2 linked regions of the Desulfitobacterium hafniense DCB-2 genome follow. The protein of the gene in region 2 interacts with the protein of the main gene of each other region in a pairwise test. Links are inferred from orthologs where the notes say so. Each region holds a gene or a part of one and is shown on either strand. Other genes may lie near its edges.

The links.
Region 1: the proteins of DHAF_RS18850 (region 2) and DHAF_RS07420 interact in binary tests that used the Escherichia coli proteins (3 or more experiments, as listed by UniProt). The link is inferred for Desulfitobacterium hafniense DCB-2 from one-to-one orthologs.

What each region holds. Positions count from the first base shown.
Region 1 is NC_011830.1:1,574,109-1,585,022, forward strand. The notes cover bases 7,459-10,329. They hold DHAF_RS07420 (methionine ABC transporter ATP-binding protein), read right to left. Parts: upstream 9,470-10,329; coding sequence 8,447-9,469; downstream 7,459-8,446. Other genes in these bases: DHAF_RS07410 (MetQ/NlpA family ABC transporter substrate-binding protein), read right to left, coding at 7,459-7,592; DHAF_RS07415 (methionine ABC transporter permease), read right to left, coding at 7,777-8,454; DHAF_RS07425 (YerC/YecD family TrpR-related protein), read left to right, coding at 9,849-10,190; hisZ (ATP phosphoribosyltransferase regulatory subunit), read left to right, coding at 10,192-10,329. In the rest of the region: purH (bifunctional phosphoribosylaminoimidazolecarboxamide formyltransferase/IMP cyclohydrolase), read left to right, coding at 1-1,109; DHAF_RS26745 (hypothetical protein), read left to right, coding at 1,404-1,826; purD (phosphoribosylamine--glycine ligase), read left to right, coding at 1,899-3,158; DHAF_RS07390 (manganese catalase family protein), read left to right, coding at 3,238-3,792; DHAF_RS07395 (MFS transporter), read left to right, coding at 3,970-5,325; DHAF_RS07400 (hypothetical protein), read right to left, coding at 5,320-6,021; DHAF_RS07405 (hypothetical protein), read left to right, coding at 6,230-6,649; more of DHAF_RS07410, read right to left, coding at 6,747-7,458; more of hisZ, read left to right, coding at 10,330-10,914. UniProt on the Escherichia coli protein: Part of the ABC transporter complex MetNIQ involved in methionine import. Responsible for energy coupling to the transport system. It has also been shown to be involved in formyl-L-methionine transport.
Region 2 is NC_011830.1:4,006,075-4,016,992, forward strand. Bases 3,799-6,673 are described here. They hold DHAF_RS18850 (metal-dependent transcriptional regulator), read right to left. Parts: upstream 5,506-6,673; coding sequence 5,092-5,505; downstream 3,799-5,091. Other genes in these bases: DHAF_RS18840 (methyl-accepting chemotaxis protein), read right to left, coding at 3,799-4,398; DHAF_RS18845 (FMN-binding protein), read right to left, coding at 4,395-4,910; DHAF_RS18855 (NADH-quinone oxidoreductase subunit G), read right to left, coding at 5,877-6,673. In the rest of the region: DHAF_RS18825 (nucleoside recognition domain-containing protein), read right to left, coding at 1-1,321; DHAF_RS18830 (FeoB small GTPase domain-containing protein), read right to left, coding at 1,318-2,133; DHAF_RS18835 (FeoA family protein), read right to left, coding at 2,190-2,438; more of DHAF_RS18840, read right to left, coding at 2,674-3,798; more of DHAF_RS18855, read right to left, coding at 6,674-6,809; DHAF_RS18865 (CDP-alcohol phosphatidyltransferase family protein), read left to right, coding at 7,027-7,587; DHAF_RS18870 (hypothetical protein), read left to right, coding at 7,775-7,978; DHAF_RS18875 (hypothetical protein), read left to right, coding at 7,989-8,363; DHAF_RS18880 (C-GCAxxG-C-C family (seleno)protein), read left to right, coding at 8,574-9,014; DHAF_RS18885 (FAD-binding protein), read right to left, coding at 9,180-10,918.

The sequences.
Region 1 (10,914 bases), 2.4 Mb from region 2 along the record:
CGGAGGTGCTTCAGGCCCTGCGTGAGCAAGGGGAAATCTCTTATGATATGCGTAAACGTTTGGCGGCAGAGGCCTTTGCCCATACAGCCGAATATGATCAATGCATTGCCGGGTATTTGACTGCCGCACTTGCTGAGGAATCCGTTTCCTCTTCTTCTTCACCTTTCCCTGCAACCATAACACTTGGGGGCCAAAAGGCTCAGGATCTTCGCTATGGGGAAAACCCTGCTCAGAAGGCGGCCTTTTACCGGGGGGCGGATGCAGCGGGCACCTTGGCCTATGGTGAACAGATTCAGGGTAAAGAATTATCCTATAACAATTGGATGGATATGGACGCGGCCTGGGGGATTGTTCAGGATTTCAGTGAGCCGGCCTGTGCTATTATTAAGCATACCAATCCCTGCGGTACAGCCTTGGGGAAAACTGCTTTGGAAGCTTATGAAAAGGCCCTGGCAGCGGACCCGGTCTCGGCCTTTGGCGGAATTATTGCCTTTAACCGGACCGTCGATGCTGAATGTGCCGCCTCACTTAAGGCTCACTTCTATGAAGTTATCGTTGCCCATGAGTTCAGCTCTGACGCCAGGGCAATACTACAGGAAAAGAAAAACCTTCGTCTCGTCAAAGTAGCACAGGACGGGAAGCCAGCCCATACGCCCTGGAAAGTTCGTTCCATTCAAGGAGGATTTCTAATTCAGGAAGAGGATGAGGGGACTACGCCGATCTCCGCATGGGAAGTCGTCAGCAAGCGCCAACCTGAACCTGAAGAACTTCGTGAACTGGACTTTGCCTGGCGGGTGGTAAAGCATGTTAAATCCAATGCCATTGTACTGGCCAAAGCCGGTCAAACCCTTGGCGTGGGAGCGGGACAGATGAATCGGGTTGGCTCAGTTAAGATTGCTTTAGAACAGGCGGGGGATAAAGCCCAAGGGGCTTATCTGGCCTCCGATGCTTTTTTCCCATTCCCCGATTCCCTGGAGGAGGCGGCTAAGGCAGGAGTGCGGGCTGTGGTTCAACCGGGGGGCTCCGTCAGAGATGCTGAGGTTATCGAAGCGGCTGACCGTTTGAATTTGATTATGGTGTTTACGAACCGCCGTCACTTTAAGCACTGAGTATAGCTGTCATGTCGCTGTGCGGTTTTGGCAGAGAGTGAAAAGGCTCCTGCCTGGGTCGCGTAGCTTTACGCTCAACGCGTACTCCATAGCTCCGGGGCTGGTCTACTCGCTTTCTTAACAGCTACACCAAACCTCAGGGTAATACCTGATGTGAACCATGGCTTCGCTACGTTAAGAAAGCTTCGCTGACCCGACCGCCCCTCCGCTAAATCCGTACGCTTTTGTACGTAAAGCTACGTCTTGCGGGTCTCTTTTAGCTTTTCCTTAAGGACCTGGTTCCCGAGACTTTTTGTGAGGATTTCTTGGGTTGCCTTCAAAGCCTTTCCTAAGGTAGCCGACCTTGCCGCCCCAAGCGGCGTCGGCAAAGACGGAAAAAGCGACTTAAGCCGGGAGTCAGGCGACTTACTCCACCTTTCCCGCAACGCCCTGCCCGCTCAAACTCCAAAAACAGCCCAAGGATTTTGCTTTACGGTAGGAAGCGAATTTAAGCGAGCGGAAACAAAACTTCGCGAAAAGCACGCAGCGGAGAAAGGTTGGAAACAGGACGTTTCCAACCCGCCATTGAGCAGGAGCGATTTGGCGGGACGAAACCCGGACGAGGGTTTCGCCCAAGCCGCGACGCCACAGAGAATGACTCAGCGGCGCAGGTCCTTTCGGAGCGGAGGGCTTTGCGCGTTAGTTTTGTCCGCGCAGCTTATGGAGCGACCGGTGTAAAGCAAAATCCTGGAGAATCAGCTTTAGAGTTTTCCTGAAGCAGTCTAAATCAAATAGTAAAGAAGGTGCCCCATGGCTAAGAAAGTCTTAATAGTAGGCAATGGCGGCAGGGAGCACGCCCTTGCCTGGAAAATAGCCCAAAGCCCGGAGGTCGGGAAATTGTACGTTGCTCCGGGAAACGCCGGAACTCAGGAATGGAATGTGGCGATTGCGGCTACAGATATCCCCGGGTTGCTTGAATTTGCCCAAAAAGAAGGCATTGATTTGACAATTGTGGGCCCTGAGGCACCTTTGACTTTAGGGATTGTAGACGCTTTCCAAAAAGAAGGACTGAGGATTTTCGGACCCACTCAAGAAGCCGCCCGGCTGGAGGGCAGCAAATCTTTTGCTAAGGAAATCATGGAGGCGGCGGGGGTTCCCACAGCTCAAAGCCGGGTATTCTCTGAACCGGAGCAGGCTAAGGAATATATCAAACAGATGGGAGCACCGATCGTCTTAAAGGCCGATGGCTTAGCAGCCGGCAAAGGTGTGATTGTGGCCATGGATTTGGACACAGCTTTGACGGCTGTGGATGAGTTAATGGACGGCTCTTTAGGCGAATCGGGAAAATTGCTTCTGGTTGAAGAATATCTGGAAGGGCAGGAAGTGAGCTTGCTCTGTCTCTGTGATGGTGAGCATGCGGTTGCCTTAGTCCCTGTTCAGGACCATAAACGGGCTTTGGATGGGGATCTGGGCTTGAATACCGGCGGCATGGGTACCTATAGCCCCCCGCCTTTCTGGAATCCAGAGTTGGAAGAGGAGGCACTAAGAACCATCGTGCAGCCCACCTTACAAGTCATGAAGGATAAAGGGATGCCCTTTCAAGGAGTTCTTTTTGCCGGGCTGATGCTGACCAAGGACGGTCCGAAAACCTTGGAATTTAATGTCCGCTTCGGTGATCCGGAAACCCAAGTGGTGATGGCCCGTATGGAATCGGATTTATTCAAGGTTCTGTGGGCCTGTACGGAAGGACAGATCGAGAATCTAAAGCTGGCTTGGAAAAAAGAAACCGCACTCTGTATCGTTATGGCCGCACCGGGCTATCCCCTGGCCTATGCCAAAGGCATTCCGATCACTTTGCCTGAAGTCCCTGCTCAAGAGAGCGTGATTTTTCATGCCGGGACTGCCCTTTCCCAGGGGGGAGAACTGCAAAGCTCCGGCGGAAGGGTCTTGGGGGTAACGGCTTGGGGAGATGATCTTAACCAGGCCCGTCAATTGGGATATGCTTTAGTAGAAAAAATAAATTTCCCCGGCGCTCATTATCGGAAAGATATTGGGGTAAAAGGTCTTTAGTTCGGCTTTTCCTCCTGTGACCTTAGGTTGTCCTATCTTCATATAATGAAGGCAGGACGACGTTCAAGGGGGGAAGGGTGTGTACATCTATCGAAAAAGGTTCTTTTATCCAATCCATGTGGAAAGGCCCGATCCGGTCCTGGCTAAAGAATTGCTGGAGCATTATGGTGGAAGGGATGGAGAACTCACCCAGGCAGTTCAGTACTTAAATCATCAGGTTAATATAGACAACCGTTTTTTGCGTGAACTTTTGGGACTCATCATGGCGGAAGAACTTGCTCATTTAGAGACTTTATCGGCAATGATTACCAAGCTGGGCGGGGAGGTTACTCGCTTAAGTGATCATGAGGATACTCCCTGGTCTCTTTCCTATGTAAACCAGTACTCTGAACCGGATAAACTTTTGAAAGCAAACGCTGCTTTGGAAAAGAGAGCACGCCTTTTGTATGAGAAGCATGCAGCCATGACCCAGGATCCTGGGGTGAAACGTCTGCTTACTTTTTTAGCCCGGCGTGAAGGGGTTCATCAGAGGCTTCTCTATCGATGTTATAAGGTTCTGACTGAAGGGGGGACGTCAGAGCAGTATATGGAGATTATCTATGAGTATAAAATGAGCCTCCAGGTATTAGAGTAAGAAAGATAGTTCAGCTCCTTTTAATAAGTGATAGATCATGAAAGCAGGAAATTTGAAAATGCAAAAAGAAGCTTATCCCCAAGCTTCTTTATTTTTTTACTAAAATTTGCTAAACTATATAAAATTATCAGCAATTTGCCTAATAAAAATATCAGCTATTTGCACAGGAGGATAAAGATGAGTATATCACAACGAATAGAAAAATTACCGGTTAAGAGATTTCACTATATACTCCTTATCTCTGCAGGTTTGGGATGGATGTTCGATTCCATGGATACGGGCATTATTTCCTTTGTCCTGCCGGTGTTGATGAAGACTTGGGGGTTAACACCGGAACAGGTGGGAAATATCGGGAGTGTCGGCCTGTTAGGAATGGCTTTGGGAGCTATTCTGTCCGGGAGTGTGGCGGATCGAATCGGCAGAAAAAAGGTCTTTGCCTTTACCTTGGTGGTGTATTCTTTGGCTACCGGATTATGCGGCCTGGCCTGGAGCTATGCCTCCCTTTTGTTCTTTCGCTTTCTGGTGGGGTTTGGTTTGGGAGGGCAATTGCCGGTTGCGGTAACCTTGGTGAGTGAGTTCACTCCTGCTAAACACCGGGGAAAATTTCTGGTCCTTTTGGAGAGCTTCTGGGCTATAGGGTGGCTCCTGGCCTCCGTTATATCCTATCTGATCATTCCCAACTATGGTTGGCATATTGCTTTCTTCATTGGTGCCATTCCGGCTCTTTACGTTTTTTATCTCTGGAAGTACATCCCGGAGTCACCGCGGTTTCTTGAGGAACAGGGAAGAATCCAGGAGGCTGAGGCAGTGTACCGCCTGGTCGCCGGGGAGGCAGGACCTGACGTAAAGGCGGGCAGAACTGCTGAGGAGGCAAAACGTGAACACAGGCAGCCCCAGAAGGGGACGGCCAAGACTAAGGTGCTGAAGCGAGTCACGGTAGCGGAATTGTTTTCCCGGAAGTTCCTGCGCAGAACGGTGTTTCTCTGGCTGCTTTGGTTTGGAATCGTATATTCTTACTATGGAATTTTTACCTGGCTGCCCTCTATTCTTGCCTTAAAGGGTTTTTCCCTGACCAAGAGCTTCAGCTATGTTATTATTATGACCTTGGCGCAGATTCCCGGCTATTTCAGCGCGGCATTTCTGGTCGATCGCATTGGGCGCAAGCCTACCTTGGCCGCTTTCGTTTTAGGGACAGCGATCAGCGCTTATTTCTTTGGACTGGGCAACAGTGTAATGATGATTCTGGTCTTTGGTTCCCTCATGTCTTTCTTTAACCTTGGCGCCTGGGGAATTCTCTACACCTATACTCCTGAGCTTTATCCTACCAGAGCCCGGGGCACCGGTGCCGGTTGGGCCGCCGGGTTTGGCCGCATCGGCGGCATCTTAGCACCTATGGTGGTAGGCCGTATGCTGGGAGCGGAAATGCCTACGGAAACGGTTTTCCTGATGTTTGCCGGAGTGCTCATCCTCGTTGTGTTTAATGTCCTCATTCTTGGCGAAGAGACGAAAGGCCGGCCCATGGATGAACTATAGAATCTCCTTGGTGCGGTAATCCCAGAAGCGGTTGGATACCAGGCGGAGGCAGAAGGGATGTTTGCTCCAGTTTTCAATGTTGTCCAGGGAGAGCAGCAAAGCATAGGCTTGCCGGCAAGTACCCAGCAAAGGATAATTTTTGCATAGATAAGCAAGGTTGGCGAGAATGGCTTCCTGACGTTCCTGGTGGAAAAGGTTCTGCACATAGCGGCGGCTTAAAGGGCTTAGCCTGTATTGCGCCAGTTCGGAGGCTAAGGGTCTCAGCTCATCCCTGCTGAAGTTAATGACCGTCAGTTGAGGCAAATCTGCGATCAGATCCGCACCTTCTAAAAAGTTAAGGAGATGTTCCTGAATGATGAAGGGAGAGAAAGGGAATACTCCCGGAGTTTCGGCAAGAATGCGGATGCGCAACAGGTTTGCCCGCAGAAAATCGGATTCCTGGGAAACCGGACTGATGGGGGTCTTTTCCAGGTTGCGAATAATTTGCCCTAAATGGGCATTGCCTTCGCAGGCCAGGTATTCCCATTGAGGAAGCAGGGAAAGCAGGAGTTGGCCGAGATAGGCTCCCTTGGATTCAAATAGTTTATAGCGGGTCAAGGTCGTGAGGGTCTCCTCATTGGGCTCGGTTAGAATGTGGCGCAGCATTTCCGGGTGCATGCGCAAGCGGGTCTGAATTTTCTTATCGAAGGAATTCATAGAGATGTTCTCCTCATGTTCCAGAATGTTGATTAGTTCTTCATCCTGGGTAATTTGTCTATAGTGTGTGAGGAGTGACCCGTTCTATGCCATCAAAAATATGGTAATCATGGCAGGGGTAAGTACAGGCATTAAAGAAACTTATCCTTGGGTTAATTTAGGGGATATGATATAATTATTCCATTCCTAGGAATAAGGAAGTGGATTCATGGATAATGAGAAATTTCAGGATTTGATGCTGGAGCATTTTGGAAAAGTACTTAATGAATTAACTGGCATGAAGACGGAGCTGACTGAGGTAAAGCAAGATGTAGCAGGGATAAAGGCAGAGCTAACTGAAGTAAAGCAAGATGTAACCGGGTTGAAGGAATCTCAAACCAGGATGGAGACGGATCTAGTTGTCCTTAGGCAATCTCAGGTCAGGATGGAGCAAGACTTTGGTAGGAAGCTGGATATTCTTTTTTATGATTGGCGGGAGACTCAGAAACAGTTTAATGAGGAAGTCAAAAGTGAAATTAAGATTTTAGGTACTAAGGTTGAGGCTTTACAAATGGAATCCAGTAAACATGACCGAGAAATTAAGGATTTATACCTAGTGAATCTAGCCAAGGGTAAGAGCAAAGATTAAATCGTTAAGATTAAAATAGATATAGAATGCATAGCAATGAGAAAAGCCGCCCTCAGCTGAGGAACGGCTCTTTCTTTATGAGTTGAAGTAATAATTCTTAGAAGGCAGGAACGACAGCACCTTTGTAGGTATCTTCGATAAACTTCTTAACTTCTGGGGTGTTCAAAGCTTCCACTAATTTTTTGAGGTTGGGATCGTCTTTGCGATCTTCTTTAGCTACGACGATGTTGGCATAAGGAGAATCTTTGCCTTCAAGGACGATGGCATCCTCAGTGGGATTGAGGCCGGCTTCTAAAGCGTAGTTGGTGTTGATGACAGCTCCGGCAATTTTGGGGTCGGTAAGAGCATGGGGGAGCTGAGCAGCCTCAATAGCTTGAATTTTTAGCTTTTTCGGGTTCTCAGCGATATCCAATTCTGTTGCGGTAACACCGGCACCGTCTTTAAGTTTAATCAATCCGGCTTGTTCTAAGACGGCTAAAGCGCGGCCGCCATTGGAGGGATCGTTAGGGATAGCAATAGCATCACCGTCTTTGAGCTCATCGATTTTGGTTACTTTTTCAGAGTAGAAGCCCATGGGCTCAATATGCACAGTGCCGATGATCGCCAGCTTCATGCCTTGAGCAAGGTAGGTATCCAGGTAAGGAGTGTGTTGAAAGTAGTTGGCGTCGAGTAATCCGTCGTTAACGGCTGGGTTGGGAAGAGCATAATCCGTAAAATCAACAATTTCCAGATTGATGCCTTGTTCTGCTAATTTGGGTTTGACGAATTCAAGCACTTCGGCATGGGGAACGGGGGTAGCGCCTACTTTGATCGTCACAGGCTCATTGGCATTACCGGAGGCGGGTGGGGTATCGGTTTTCTGAGGGGTGCTTCCGCACCCGGTAAGTACCAAGGATAGGGCTACTACGGAGCCGATAATTAAAGTCGAGAGTTTACGTTTCATTCTTATTTCCTCCTTAAATTCTTCTTTCTTTTCCTCTGAAGATACACATGAAGACATTTTTTGTGAGATACCCTTCATTGTGAGATACCCTTGAGAAGATATATGCTCAAGCCTCCTCCCCAAAGAACTTGACAGGAGTACCGGTATCGCCCGCCATGAATTTGAGTGAGCGCTTGGAACATGCTTAGTGGTTACTAATCCGGCGAGCCAGTTTGGTGCCAAAGAGTTGAACCAATTGGACGATAATCACGAGAATGATGACGGTCATAATCATCACGTCGGTCCGAAAACGTTGATGCCCGTAGCGGATAGCCACGTCTCCTAAGCCACCGGCTCCTATGGTCCCCGCCATGGCGGTATAGCCGACGACGCTGATCGTGGTGATGGCGGCGCCTAAGATGAGAGAGGCCTTGGCTTCAGGCAAAAGAACTTTACGGATAATCTGCCAAGGGGAAGAGCCCATGGATAGGGCCGCTTCAATGACTCCGTAAGGAATTTCTTTAAGCGAACTCTCCACCATGCGGGCCACGAAAGGTGCTGTGGCAAAGACCAGAGGGATTATTGCAGCGTCGGTACCGATGTATGTGCCCATGATGGCTTGAGTGACAGGAATCAAAGCCAGAAGCAAAACGATAAAAGGTGCCGAGCGAAAGATGTTGATCACTGTGCCGAGGGTGCGTTCTATCCAAGGATTCGGCGAGATATGATCGGGAGAAGAGATGACCAGAATGACCCCCAGAGGAACACCAAGAAGATAAGCCAGCAGAGTAGAGGCCATAACCATGTATAGGGTCTCTCCTGTAGCAGGGACCAGAAGTTGATAGATGGTTTCCCAGTATTGAGGGTTGGTAAAATCAAACATTTTGGATCACCTCCACTTTGAGTTCGCGCTGGGCTAGATATTGATGAGCTAAAGCCAGTTGTCCGGGATCTCCCTGCAGCTCCAAGGTTAAGGTGCCAAAGAGAGTGGAGCGGAGGTGGTCGATGCTTCCATAAAGGATATTGGCCCGAACCTCGCATTCTTTCATAAGGTCGGCAATGATGGGGTCCGATGCCCGTGAACCCAGGAATTGGATGCGCACAATCTGAGAATTGGGATGAGTGGCCAGTTCACGAAGCAAATCTTCAGGGAGTTCATTGGGAAATACAGTGGAGATGAATTCCTTGGCGACGCTGGACTGGGGTTGAATAAAGACGGATTCCACAGGCCCTTGTTCAGCGATTTTTGACTCATGGATGACGGCCACATCGGTGCAGATCTCTTTAACCACTTTCATTTCGTGAGTAATCATAATAATGGTTAAGCCGAAACGCTGATTGATATCCTTTAAGAGATTCAAGATAGATAAAGTGGTTTGGGGGTCAAGGGCGGAAGTGGCCTCATCGCAAAGGAGCACTTTAGGGTTGGTGGCCAGCGCACGGGCAATCCCCACTCTTTGCTTTTGACCGCCGCTGAGCTGGGAAGGGTAGACATGGGCCTTATCCTCCAAGCCTACTAGGGGAAGCAGCTCCTTAACCCTCTCTGCTATCTCTGGTTTTTTAAAACCGGCAATTTCTAAAGGAAAAGCAATATTATCAAAAACGGTGCGGGACTGGAGCAGATGGAAGTGCTGAAAGATCATGCCGATCTTTTGGCGGGCTTGCCGGAGCTCTGCCGCGGACATGGCTGTTAAATTCTGACCATCGATGATGATTTTACCCCCGGTGGGCTCTTCCAAGCGATTGATGCAACGGACCAGGGTGCTTTTACCGGCACCGCTTAAACCGATGATGCCGTAAATCGCTCCTTTGGGAATATGCAGGGAGATATCTTCAATGGCTGTAACTTGCTCTTTGCGGGAGGTGTAAACCTTTGTTAAGTTCTCAATTCTAATCAACGCTGTTCCCCCTCGTTAGGTTCTAACTGAATATAACAAAAAACTCCACGAGGAAATCCGCAGAGTTATAGTCGGGTTTCCTCTCATCTCCCAGTATTTCCTGCAGGATTTAGCACCGTGCATTTTCATGTCGGTTGCCGGGTTTCATCGGGCCAGTCCCTCCACCTACTCTGGATAAGAGTGTTTATTAACTTTGTACCAAGTTTCAGTCGAAATCTTGATAGACACTATATTAACATAAAGCATAGAGTCTTGGCAAGTAATTTTTTCAATAGAAAGTTCTGGAAGGTTAAACAAATTTTCTGAAGAGAGGCTATGAATATTGACAAGGGCCCTATACTTTAATAAATTAAAGTATAGAAGTATAAGGAGATGATCGATGATGGATGAATATAAAGACGATGATTTCAAGGGAATTGATCAGCGCCTGCGTGATTCCTCAACGGATGCGCTTTTTGACGCTATTTTATTATTAAAGGATCGGGAAGAGTGCTATAGGTTCTTTCAGGATATCGCTACGGTGGCGGAGATTAAGTCTTTGGCTCAGCGTCTGGAAGTGGCCAAACTTCTGGAGAAGAATGTGACCTATACCACCATCGCCCAATCCACAGGTGCCAGTACGGCGACTATCAGCCGGGTTAAGCGGTGCCTGTACTTTGGGGCCGACGGTTATCAGATGGTCCTGAAGCGTCTGGAGGAGAAGGAAAAGGGGGGGGATTAATATGCTGCGAAGTTCTCTGGGCTTAAGAATCCCGGAAGGGATGCATGATCTTCTTCCTGATGAGTTAGCCTTACAAGAGCGGGCAGAGGCCTCTGCGCTGGATTTATTCAAAGCATGGGCTTATCAGAAGGTTGTCACTCCGACCTTGGAGTATGGGGCATGCATCCAGCCGGTCGAAGAGGAAGAGGATAGTTTTTTTAAGCTCTTTGATCGTCAGGGCCATGTCCTGGTGCTGCGTCCGGAGTTAACCACTCCCATCGCCCGGATGGTCAGCACCCGGATGCGGGGGACTACCTTTCCTTTGCGCTTATGTTACGCAGCAGATGTCTTCCGCTATTCTAAATCTCATAAACAAGAATTCAGGCAGGTGGGAGTGGAGCTGATTGGCTCGGCCTCTCCTGCGGCGGATGCCGAAGTGGTCGCCTTAGCGATTGAAGCTCTCCGCCAAATCGGCGGCATGGACTTTCAAATCAATTTGGGACATATGGGGATCTTTACCGGTATTATGGCCGAGTTGGGGGTTCCTCAGGAATTCCAGCTCCATTATCAGGAGAAGCTGGCCCGCAAGGATTTTGTGGGGATTGAGCGGTTGGTTAAGGACTACGGTTTTGAATTAAAGGTTCAGGACGTTCTTTTAAAGCTTCCCCATCTTCACGGCCAAGAGGATATGCTGGATCAGGTTCTGGAGTGGAGCCGGCGGCCTTCCCTGCTGGAAGCGGTGGCT
Region 2 (10,918 bases):
AGCCCAGAGCCGTCCACTTTTTGCTTCCGGTCTCTTTATACATACTGAGGAGAGTGGTGGCACAAGGCCAATGCAAGAGAGAAAACAGCATGGTGTTCAGAGCGGTCAGCCAAGTCCAGCCATTGGCTAAGAGCACTTCTTTCAACTCCGCCAGGGTGCTGAAATCCGTTAATTGTCCCGTAGCCAAATAACTCATCAGGAGAACGGGGATCACGATTTCATTGGCCGGTATACCTAGGATAAAAGCCATAAGGATAAATCCATCCAGGCCTATAACCTTAGCCGCCGGATCAAGGAAAGCTGCAATATGGGTAAGAATGCTCGCCTCCCCCACCCATACATTAGCCAGAACCCAGGTCGCTGCTCCGGCCGGTGCCGCTACAATGACCGCCCGGCGTAAGACGAATAAGGTGCGATCCAGCATGGAACGGTACAGAACAGAACGGACCTTAGGCCGGCGATAAGGGGGCAGCTCCAGGACCATAGAGGAAGGTTCTCCTTTTAAGAGAGTCATGGACAATCCCCAGGACACGCCAAAAGTGACCAAAATACCGAAGAGCACCATCAGAATGACTGAACCTGCCGCTAAGAGAGACTGGGAAAAGGCCGCCATACCCGCGATAAAAATCGAGGCAATAGCAATCAGGGTAGGAAAACGCCCATTGCAGGGAACGAAATTGTTGGTTAGAATAGCGATCAGTCTCTCCCTGGGGGAATCAATAATCCGGGTGGATACCACACCCGCCGCATTGCAGCCAAAGCCCATGCACATCGTTAAGCACTGCTTGCCGCAAGCCTTGGCTTTCTTGAACATATGATCCAGATTAAAGGCCACCCTGGGGAGATATCCCAGATCCTCCAACAAGGTAAACAGAGGAAAGAAGATGGCCATGGGCGGCAACATCACCGCAACGACCCAAGCCAGTGTCCGATACATACCCAATACCAAAACACCATGAAGCCAAGCCGGCGCACCTAAGGCATTAAAACCCTGGGTAAGAGTATCCTGAAAGGCAAAAAGCGCCGTAGCCAGGAGTTGGGAAGGGACATTAGCCCCCACAATCGTAATCCAAAAAATCAGCCCGAGGATGCCCAGCATGATCGGGTAGCCAAAGGCTCTGGAGATCACGATCTTATCAATACCCTCCCGCCACCGCCTTGCTTGCTCTTGTTCCCGGCAGACCACCCGGTTGGCAAGTTTCTCCGAATAAGCAAAAATATCAATAACCACGCGATCCGTGATGGAATGGCCAAAATCCTCGCGAATCGTTTCCGTATCCCGATAAAGCTTCAATAACGGATCCGGAGTAATACTGCTCATAGCGCTACCTTCCCCTCCTCCCTTTGCAGGTCAATCTCTTGCTCCCCATTCATGGCAACGAAACGGCCGATCTCTTCGATAAAGGCAGGATCGCTGTCCAAAAGGCGGAGGGCGAGCCAGCGCGGGCTGAGGATAGTGCTCATACCTACCTTTTCGATCTGGGGCTGGAGCAGCTGAATGGCCCTCTCCACATCCTCAGAATAAACAATTTGTTTGGGCTGAGTGGCTTGATTGCCCACGGCAATATCAAAAATTGCCCGTTGCAGCTCCTCAAGCCCCTGGTTATGTCTAGCCGCCGTAGCAACCACCGGCACACCAAGCTCCTTTTGCAGGGCCTCAAAATCAATAACAATGCCTCTTTTGCGAGCCTCATCCATTAAGTTGACACAGACAATGATCCGGGGCGTAATCTCCATAATCTGCAGGGCAAGATTAAGATTGCGCTCCAAGGAGGTGGCATCCAAAACCACCACTGTGGCGTCCGGTTGACCAAAGCAAATAAAGTCCCGGGCAATCTCTTCTTCGACACTATGGGCCAGGAGGGAGTAAGTACCCGGTAAATCAACGAGCATGAAGCTTTGATTGTGATAAGTAAAGTAACCCTGAGCGTTGTTCACTGTTTTGCCCGGCCAGTTGCCGGTGTGTTGGCGAAGGCCGGTCAAAGCATTGAATACTGTACTTTTACCCACATTGGGGTTTCCTGCTAAAGCAATAATCCACTGGTCGGCCGCACTGCTTATACCAAAGCTTTCTCTCCGAATTCTTCCTTTTGGCATTAGGGGAGCAGTTTGATCCCCAATTTTTAAATTCATTGCACTCACTCTCCAACACTTTCCATACTAACCGCACGCTTGCTTGGGGTTTTTTTTTATACTAAAGCTGAATTGACCCGAATCGACCTGGCATCCTCACTCCTGAGAGCAATCACCGTTCCACGAACTAAGTAAGCGATGGGATCCCCGGCGGGGGCGGTCCCGACACATTGGAGGGAGGTTCCGGGAACGATACCCAAATCCAACACTCTCCGTCTCAACAGGCCGTTTAGTTCAAGATCGACTACATAAGCCTTCTCCCCCTGCTTAAGGGTGGATAAGGGAACAAGTAATTGTGTATCCATGAGTCATAACTCTCCCTTCACTGTTAGACTGAGTTAACTTTTAAATCGATTCCTTTTTTCAGGTTTGAAGTATGTTTTTTAATACAGTATTAACGATGGAAATAAAGTGTGACTTGACTAGTAAAGAAACCATGCTTTTTAAGGAATAAAGCCACTGTCACCATTCCCCGGAACAGCAAAGGGGCGTTTCCTGCAGTTATACAGAAAACGCCCCCGTAAGGTGAGTGGTTATGAATTAGGTTATTTTAAAACGGCTTACCGCCTGCTGCAGCTGATCCGCCAGCTGAGCCAAGGCTCCGCTTGACGAGGCAATTTCCGTCAGGGCAGAGGACTGCTCCTGGGTAGCTGCCGACACCACCTGGGTTTGGTCGGAGGTCTGCCGGCTGATTTCCTCTACCTTGCTGACTGAATTAACCATACTATGGCTGTCCATAGACATTCCCTCTACACCGGCCGATATCTCCATGATCTGATCGGATGCGGTGCGAACCAAGGCAGCAATATCAGCAAAAACCCCACCGGCCTCATTGACAGCAGCATAGCCGGCCTGCACTTCGGAAGTCCCTTCCGTCATAGCAGTCATGGCCCTTTGCGTATCCAGCTGGATGGATTGGATCAGAACGGCAATCTGTTTGGCAGCCTGTTGGGATTGCTCGGCCAATTTGCGGACTTCCTCGGCGACAACAGAGAATCCGCGCCCTTCTTCACCAGCCCTGGCCGCCTCAATAGCGGCATTGAGCGCCAGAAGATTGGTTTGAGCCGCCAATCCGGAAATGGTTGACACAATCTGATCGATTTCCTTGGATCGGGTTCCTAGTTCTGAGACGACCAAAGCGGAATGTTCAACACTTTGTTTAATGTCCGCCATTTTGACGACCACTGTGTCGATTTTGCTGCTGCCCTGAACTGCCGCCTGGGCAGCTTTTTCAGCGATCAGCGTGGCGCTGGTGCTGTTGGCGGCGATTTGCTCTATCACTTTGGCCATATTTTCCACGGTTGCCATGGTCTCAGATAAAGCGGTAACCTGTACTTGCGCGCCATCGGCAGTTGCGCTGACCGCATGGGCAACCTGGGAGCCGGCCTCGGCGGCATGTCCGGCGCCGGCGCTTAACTCCTCGGAAGATGCGGCTACCATTCCGGCCGATTCATGAACCTGGTGAATTAAATTCCGGATATTCTCAGTCATCGTCTGAAATACCATACCCAACTGCCCGATTTCATCCTTGGCTGTTCGGTACTTGGCCGGAAATTGGCTGACCAAATTGCCTGAAGCGATCTCATTGGCCGCCTTGGCCAAAGCGGACAGCGGGGTACTGATCAGTCTGGAAATGGTGACACCCAGTACCACAGCCAGGACTCCAGCCGCCAGCACAAAAATTATCGTCTGCCAGAAGGCGGATTCAGCCCTTGCTTTATTGGCAGCCGCCACCTCATGGCCGGTTTGTTCCTTAATCAGCGACAGGTTATCGATGGCTGCGCTGAAATTGGCCGAGAGTTTCGGGCCATCCTGAGCTAATACGGTATAAGCAAAGGTTTTGTTGCCATGGCGGCAAAGTTCCATCACTTGGTCCAGATGGTAATCGAAATTTTCCAGGACATTGTCCAGATAGGTAAACTGCAGCGTCTCCTCTTCGGTGCGCAGGCTTTGCTCAAAGGTTGCCAGCGCCTGGTCAATTATCTGCCGGTTTTGCTCAATAGCTTTTAAGTGGGTTTCGATCTGAGCAGGATCTTCTTCCAGGATAATGTCTCTGATGTATGCCCTGTTTTCTTCGAATGAGCCGTGAATTACCCGCAGCTCCAGCAAAGGCAAGGTCTGATAAGTGTACAGTTCCTGATCCATTTCCTGGAGGCGTAGTGTGTTAAAGACACCCAGCCCTCCCACCGCAAAGGTGATCAAGGCCAGCAAGCAGAAACTCATCACCAGCTTGGTACTGACCTTAAGATTAGCAATGGCTTTCATGAATCTCCCTCCCCGCTCCCCTGATCGCCTTCTGGTATATGGGAGAGATAGACCGTTCCTTGGCTGCCCTTTTCCGCCGCAGCATAAGCTGCCTGTGCCAACTGCTTAAACTCCTGGGAGGAGGAGGTGGCGCCGGTGATTCCGTCTACCTGAGCCGGATCCTGATAGATGATCAGATTCTTGGCAAAGCGTGGGCAATATGTCTTGGGGCCTAGCCCGTTGGCAGCCGTCATCCGTTGGTTATAGTCGGCATCCTGGGTTTTGAAGGTTCCCTCCGTAGATATGTAATCAAAATTGACCTCCGCTATTTTTCCTTCGTCATTTATTTCCATAACCAAAAATGGCGTCCAGCCCCGGCTGTCAGGCTGGTCGAACTCAGCGCGGTATGTACCGGGTATTAACCGGGTTTTTGACTCCTCAACAAACTGAGCATTCTCTGTTTGAGGGGAGCAAGCCAGCAAGGTGCCTGCTGTTATCATCCAAAGCACCATGATCAACAATCGTTTCTTCATCTCATTCCTCCTCATATCATCAAAATTCGACTTAAACCCTGGGTATAATACCAATATTCACATTATAATCCAATTGTTGAATTTATACAATTTTTATCGGATTATTTTTTAGTAATTATTATCTATTTTTGTACAAAAAAGAAACGTTCAGCAAAAGCCTGACCGTTATTCAAGTCTATGTTTAATTTTGTTCATACTCAAAGCGGAGGAACGCTTCATAGCAAGCCGGGTTTTCCTTAAAAAAAGTAACCAGCCGACGTAAGGATTGGATCGTTGAATCCGATATATAGTGCTCGATGGCTTCGGTTTCAGCGGGAATATCGCATTGGCTTTGAATCAGGGCCAGAAACTCCTGCAGCATTTGGTTTCTCTCCACTAAGTAATTGCCTTTCAGACATCCCTGCTCAGTAAGGACAATTTCGCCATAGCGGTGATAATTGATATAACCCTGATTATTGAGTTTATGCAGAGCCTTGGACACCGAGGGCAGAGATACGCCCAGCTTCTTGCTGATATCCGTTACTCTTACCACACTATTCTCCATAGAAAAGCGGTAGATTTCTTCCAAGTAATCTTCCAGGCTCGGGGACAGCACCCTCCTCACCTCCAAGGCATTCCCTTTCTAATACTATATGTCTGGGATAGTTTGCCTTATGACCATCTTCTTCAGGGCAAACCCCTCAAGCTTTCTCCCCTCTTGTGTTGTCAACTTCAACCTCTTTTTCTATAATAAAAATAACATAAAAACACGGTCCGGTTGGTAGTCCGGATGCGTTGAATTGACCGGTGTCGTATCCTTCCCCCTCGGGATGTTCGTTGTTAGCTTTAGCATATAGTCCGATCTCCCAGGATAGATAAAGTATTAGCCATATGGTGCACCAACAACAAGACGGCTTCAGGCATCTGCCGGTCGCCGTCTGCCAAAGATCGATATCATGCTGTCAACAGCAGCAAGCAACCAGCCTGTTACTCCGCCAGCAAGGCAAGCTTCTCGGCAATATCCCCCAGTCCAAGGAATTCCGCCCAGGTAATTTGGACAAACTCTCCATCCTTATTGACAAAGGGTTTTTCTTTGCGCTCGGGGTTATAACGGAAATCAGAACCGACCCGCCCTTTGAGACAGAGAGGCCGTCCACTGGATGCTGATTTGGCAGTAACTGCGATGACTTTGCCATCCTTGGAATTGATTTCGAACTTACAGCCTGCTTCACAGAAGGTGCAGATGACTTCTTCTTTCCGGACCTCCCAGGCTCTGCCTTTGCCAAGGGTGTTTTTATCAATTAAAGCCCCAACCGGACAAACGGCTACACAGCGGTTACAGTAAACACAAGTGGAATCTTTCAGATCGGTATCCATAAAGGTGGCCACCTTGGCATGAAAACCACGGTTGACAAACCCGATGACACTTCTTTCTGCCACAGCTTCACATGTGGCGACACATTTTCCGCACAGGATGCATTTGTTCAAATCCCGCAAAATATAGGGATTGGAGTCTTCGATGGGAAGCCGGCGCCTCTCTCCCCGGTATATCTCACCCTTTACCCCGTACTCATAGGCATACTCAGCCAAAGAGCAATCCCCCATTTTTTGGCAGGTCATACAGTCCAAAGGGTGATTGGCCACCAACAGCTCTAAAATGGTCTTACGCGCTTTTCTTACTTTCTCATTTTGAGTATGAACCACCATGCCCTGAGTTGCTTGGGTAACACAGGATGGCGGCAGATTGCGCATGCCCTCAATCTGAACGACACACAGGCGGCAGGCTCCGGCAGGGGTAAGCTCCGGGTCGTGGCACAAGGTAGGAATCGTGATATCATGCATCCGGCAAGCTTCCAGCACCGTCGTTCCTTTAGGTACACTGACTTCGCGCCCATCAATACTTAGGGTCAGCCATTCCATTTCTCTCACTCCTCATTTTATATTGCTAAAATAGTTACCAGCTATTGTTGTACTCTCTTTAAGCAACATCTTAATTATAGCTATTATAAGAATATTTTGCAATTTCTTAATATCATAAGGTTGTACTCCAAAGCCAAAAAATAACTTTTGCAGCATTTGAATATTATTTTGCAATGGCACGTTATATACAGCATAATACACTCAAGGCGGTGGTTTGATGAACTCCAGCGATGAACGGATGCTGAAATCAATACCCAATTGGCTGTCATTAAGCAGAATATTCCTTTCCTTGGCTTTGCTTTTCCTGGAGCCATTGAGCCTGAGCTTTTACGCCATGTATATTGCCTGCGGACTAAGCGATATGCTTGATGGTTTTATTGCCAGAAAGACAGGAACCACAAGCACCCTTGGGGCAAAGATTGATTCCCTGGCCGACCTGGTCATGGCCGTGGTATTGCTCGTTATACTTTGGCCAATCCTCAACCCGGGGGCAGTTATTCTCCTGTGGGTTATTTTTATCGGTGTGATTCGTTTGGCAGCCATGATGGTTGCCCGGATAAAATATAACAGTTTGGCAAGCCTTCATACCTATGGCAATAAAGCTACAGGTTTGCTCTTATTTCTATTCCCATTACTGCTTTCTTTTTCACATGCAGCGGTATTGATGTACATTATCTGTGTTTTGGCAAGCATTTCGGCGATAGAGGAACTTCTCATCCATTTGACATCAGATGAACTTTTGCTCAACAGAAAAGGCTGGTTCGAGGGGAAAAAGTGAATTACTGTCTTTTTATAACAATACAGGGAATGCCGTAAAGGGTTGCACTCGTTCGCCGATACAGCACTATATTTGATAACTATGCAGCTATAAAAAGCCTCTGAACGCATCTTAGGGATTGTTCTCTTCTATTTGATCTTTTGTGGGCATACTAATTATTGAACAAACCTATCGAAGGTGGTATGATATGGATAATAAGGAAGAAAGATTGTCAAATGAGGAGGACGAGAACATGAACGGTGCTGTAAAAGACCAGGGATATAGAAAAACATCACTGTCATCACAGAAATTAAAGGAAATCTCTGTTCGACCAGTGGCAATTAAGGATGGGAAATTTCTGTTCGATAGAAAGAATAAAGACCACAGATATATTGTCAATGAGGGAGAGTAAAAGGGCTTAGATGCACTGGTTTAGTTTAGGCGATGTCTTTTATTTTGATGTTGGGTTCGACGATGTACCAGAGGAATCCAAGAGAAGACCCGCCATAATCATGATGCAGGAAGGCGAAGACCTTTTCATCTTAGTATCTACTACAAGTATTCCTCCCAATGATCCTCCTAAATATTTTGATCAATTCAAAATACCTATTTTAAATTGGCGAAGATCAGGTTTTTTGAAACCTTCATGGGGGCTTGGGTTTAAATTAATACACGTTACGAGGCAAGAACTTATGGGTTCGGTTAAAAAAGAAGATATTCTTGGGAAAATTCACGTAACGGATTTCGATATGTTGTTGAATGAAATCGAATATATTCACAGGAATTCTTCACGATAATTAGGATTCGCAAAATTCGATGTTGTCGAATTTTGGAAGGGCATGTTCCCGAGGGGAAAGGCTGACCGGATGGAAGGCTTTTCCCCTCGGCCCGTCTTACTCATTTATCATGCCTTTGGCACCTGAACTCTGCAATAGTTTGCTGTACTTATCTGAATATTCAGAGTAATATAGGAGTATCAATATAAAAATAGAGGGGAGTGGTAAGGGATGGAGGATTTAGCTTTAGAAGCCCGTAATCGGACTGGAGACAATTTCAAACAAGGTTTTAACTGTGCTGAATCGATCTTCAAGGCTTTTAATGAAATGTGCAATAGTCCCATGAGTCCGGAGGTATTGAAATTGGCAACAGGTTTTGGCGGAGGATTAGGCCATGCCGGATGTATGTGTGGAGCATTGGCCGGTTCGACTATGGTACTCGGGATATTAAAAGGGCGTACCCGTACTGAAGAAAGCAGAGAGCCCTCTTATGAACTTACTAAAGAGTTCCATGATCTTTTTGAATCGAAATTTGGAACAACATGTTGCCGGGCACTTAATCCTTACCCTTTTGATACTCCGGAGCACTTGCGAAACTGTCTCAAAATAACGGGGGGGACCGGAAAATTACTGATGGAATTCCTTCAGGAAAAGAACCTCCTGACAGATTGAGTGACCCAGATGGGATCAGTTGGCAAACCTAATTTTTTACTTGAGCAAAATCCAGAATGAAAAAAGCGGCTGTCTGCCGCTTTTCTATTCTATCGTTTCCGATGAACTTTGCTCAACAGAAAAGGCTGGTTTGAGGATTGAGCCACGTGCTCCTCCACAGAGCGCTTACTTCGCCGCCTTTGTCAGTGCATCGGCCAGAGCAGCTTTAAAGGCGGTGCTGGTCATCGTGGCACCTGAGACGGAATCCACAGTGGCGGCGTTAGCGGAAACAGCCTGCTCTACCAGTGTGGGCAGAGCCTTGCCACCGATTTCAGGGGTCTCGTTGTCGGTATAGGTGAGCGAAGCCAGTTTGCCGTTCTCAATGGTCACTTCCACTTTGACGTCGCCGCCCATCCCCCCGGAACCAGTTCCGGTATAGACACCGTCGTTGTAAGATGCATCCCCACCACCCAAAGAAGCCATGGATGATCCGTCATTCTGAGCAGATTCATCTTCCGGAGTGCTGACGCGCTGGATCTTGCCGCTTCTGAATTTGAAGTTTTGATCGGCTAAACGCCGGCCCAGAATGTAAGACAAGCAATTGCATACACCGCCAAGGTTCTGCCCGGGCATAACGAAATTATAGGTGCCTGCATAATAGTCACCGACCATGATACCGGTGTTGAACAGCCCATCGATTGGGGTGTCGTCATCTTCACACACCTGCATATATTCGTTAGTGCGCAAACCGCCTGTAACACACAGGAAGGTCATGGCATCCTTGCCAAAATGGGTGCGGGCCGCATAAAAGGGCTGCGTTTTAATAGGGTGAAGTACGGAGGGATTGACATGGTATTCTTCATCCCTGCCCTGCTCGGCGTACTTGGTGTAATTGTTGATGGATTCAATGGCATTGGCCCGGGCTTCTCCTTTAAATCCCATCTTGTCCACCAATTCCTCAATGGTGTTCGCTTTCCAGCAGGTGCCTGCTTCCACATCGGCTTCCCAGCCGGCGATCATCTGCTCCGGTGTGGCGCCCAGGATGCCGTTTTCATTGTTCACTGAACATCCGAAAGTTTCCCAGATGTCCTGGATATAGGCATAGCGGGAATCCCACACTGAGTAAGCAATATGGTCGGGCAGCTGCAGGATGGCGATGGCACCATAGGAGAAGTTCGTCACTTCGTTGTGGTAGCGCTTGCCGTCGCTGGTAAGGTTGATGCCCCAGAAATTGTCAATAGAGTTGACTTTAGGGCCCGGTGCGCCGCAATTGATCATCGGAGCATTGGGATAGGTCTTCTGCCAACCCGCACCGATCCACAAACCCATTTTGTGGCCATCCCCTGGGTACAGTCCGTTAAAAGCCAGCGCTACATCGTAATCCACTTTAGTAGTATCGATGCTGTTACGGTAGAGATTCCAGGCCCAAGGGGAATACTTGGCCATCATATCGGGGTCCTTGGAGAAATCTCCGGTGGCCAGAACCACTGCCCTGTTGGCACTGTATTTGATATATTCCCCAGTCTCCAGGTTCTGCGCTACAACAGCAGAAACCCGGCCGGTGTTATTATCATCACGAATAAGGTAGAGTGCCCGGGTCTGAAAATCGATCTCGCCCCCCATGTCTTTGAAGATATCGGCGTAGGCCTGGGCGCACAGAGGGGCGCCAAACAGCATACCAAAGGGAACTTCTTCGTTGTAGAAGCTGTGGGAGGCAGCCGGAACGGTCAGAATACCGTCCGGGTCCACATAGCCCGGCTCCAGGCAGACTTTCAGCCCTTTAGAGGCCATTTTATCGATCATCCAATCCATTGCGGGACCGGAGTTATTGATCCAGGTAGACCACTTGCGTTCGTCGATGTAGCAGGCTGCAGAGTGCTTTTCCACCTTGGCGGCATGGCGGCCGCTTGCCGTGTCGGGCGTAT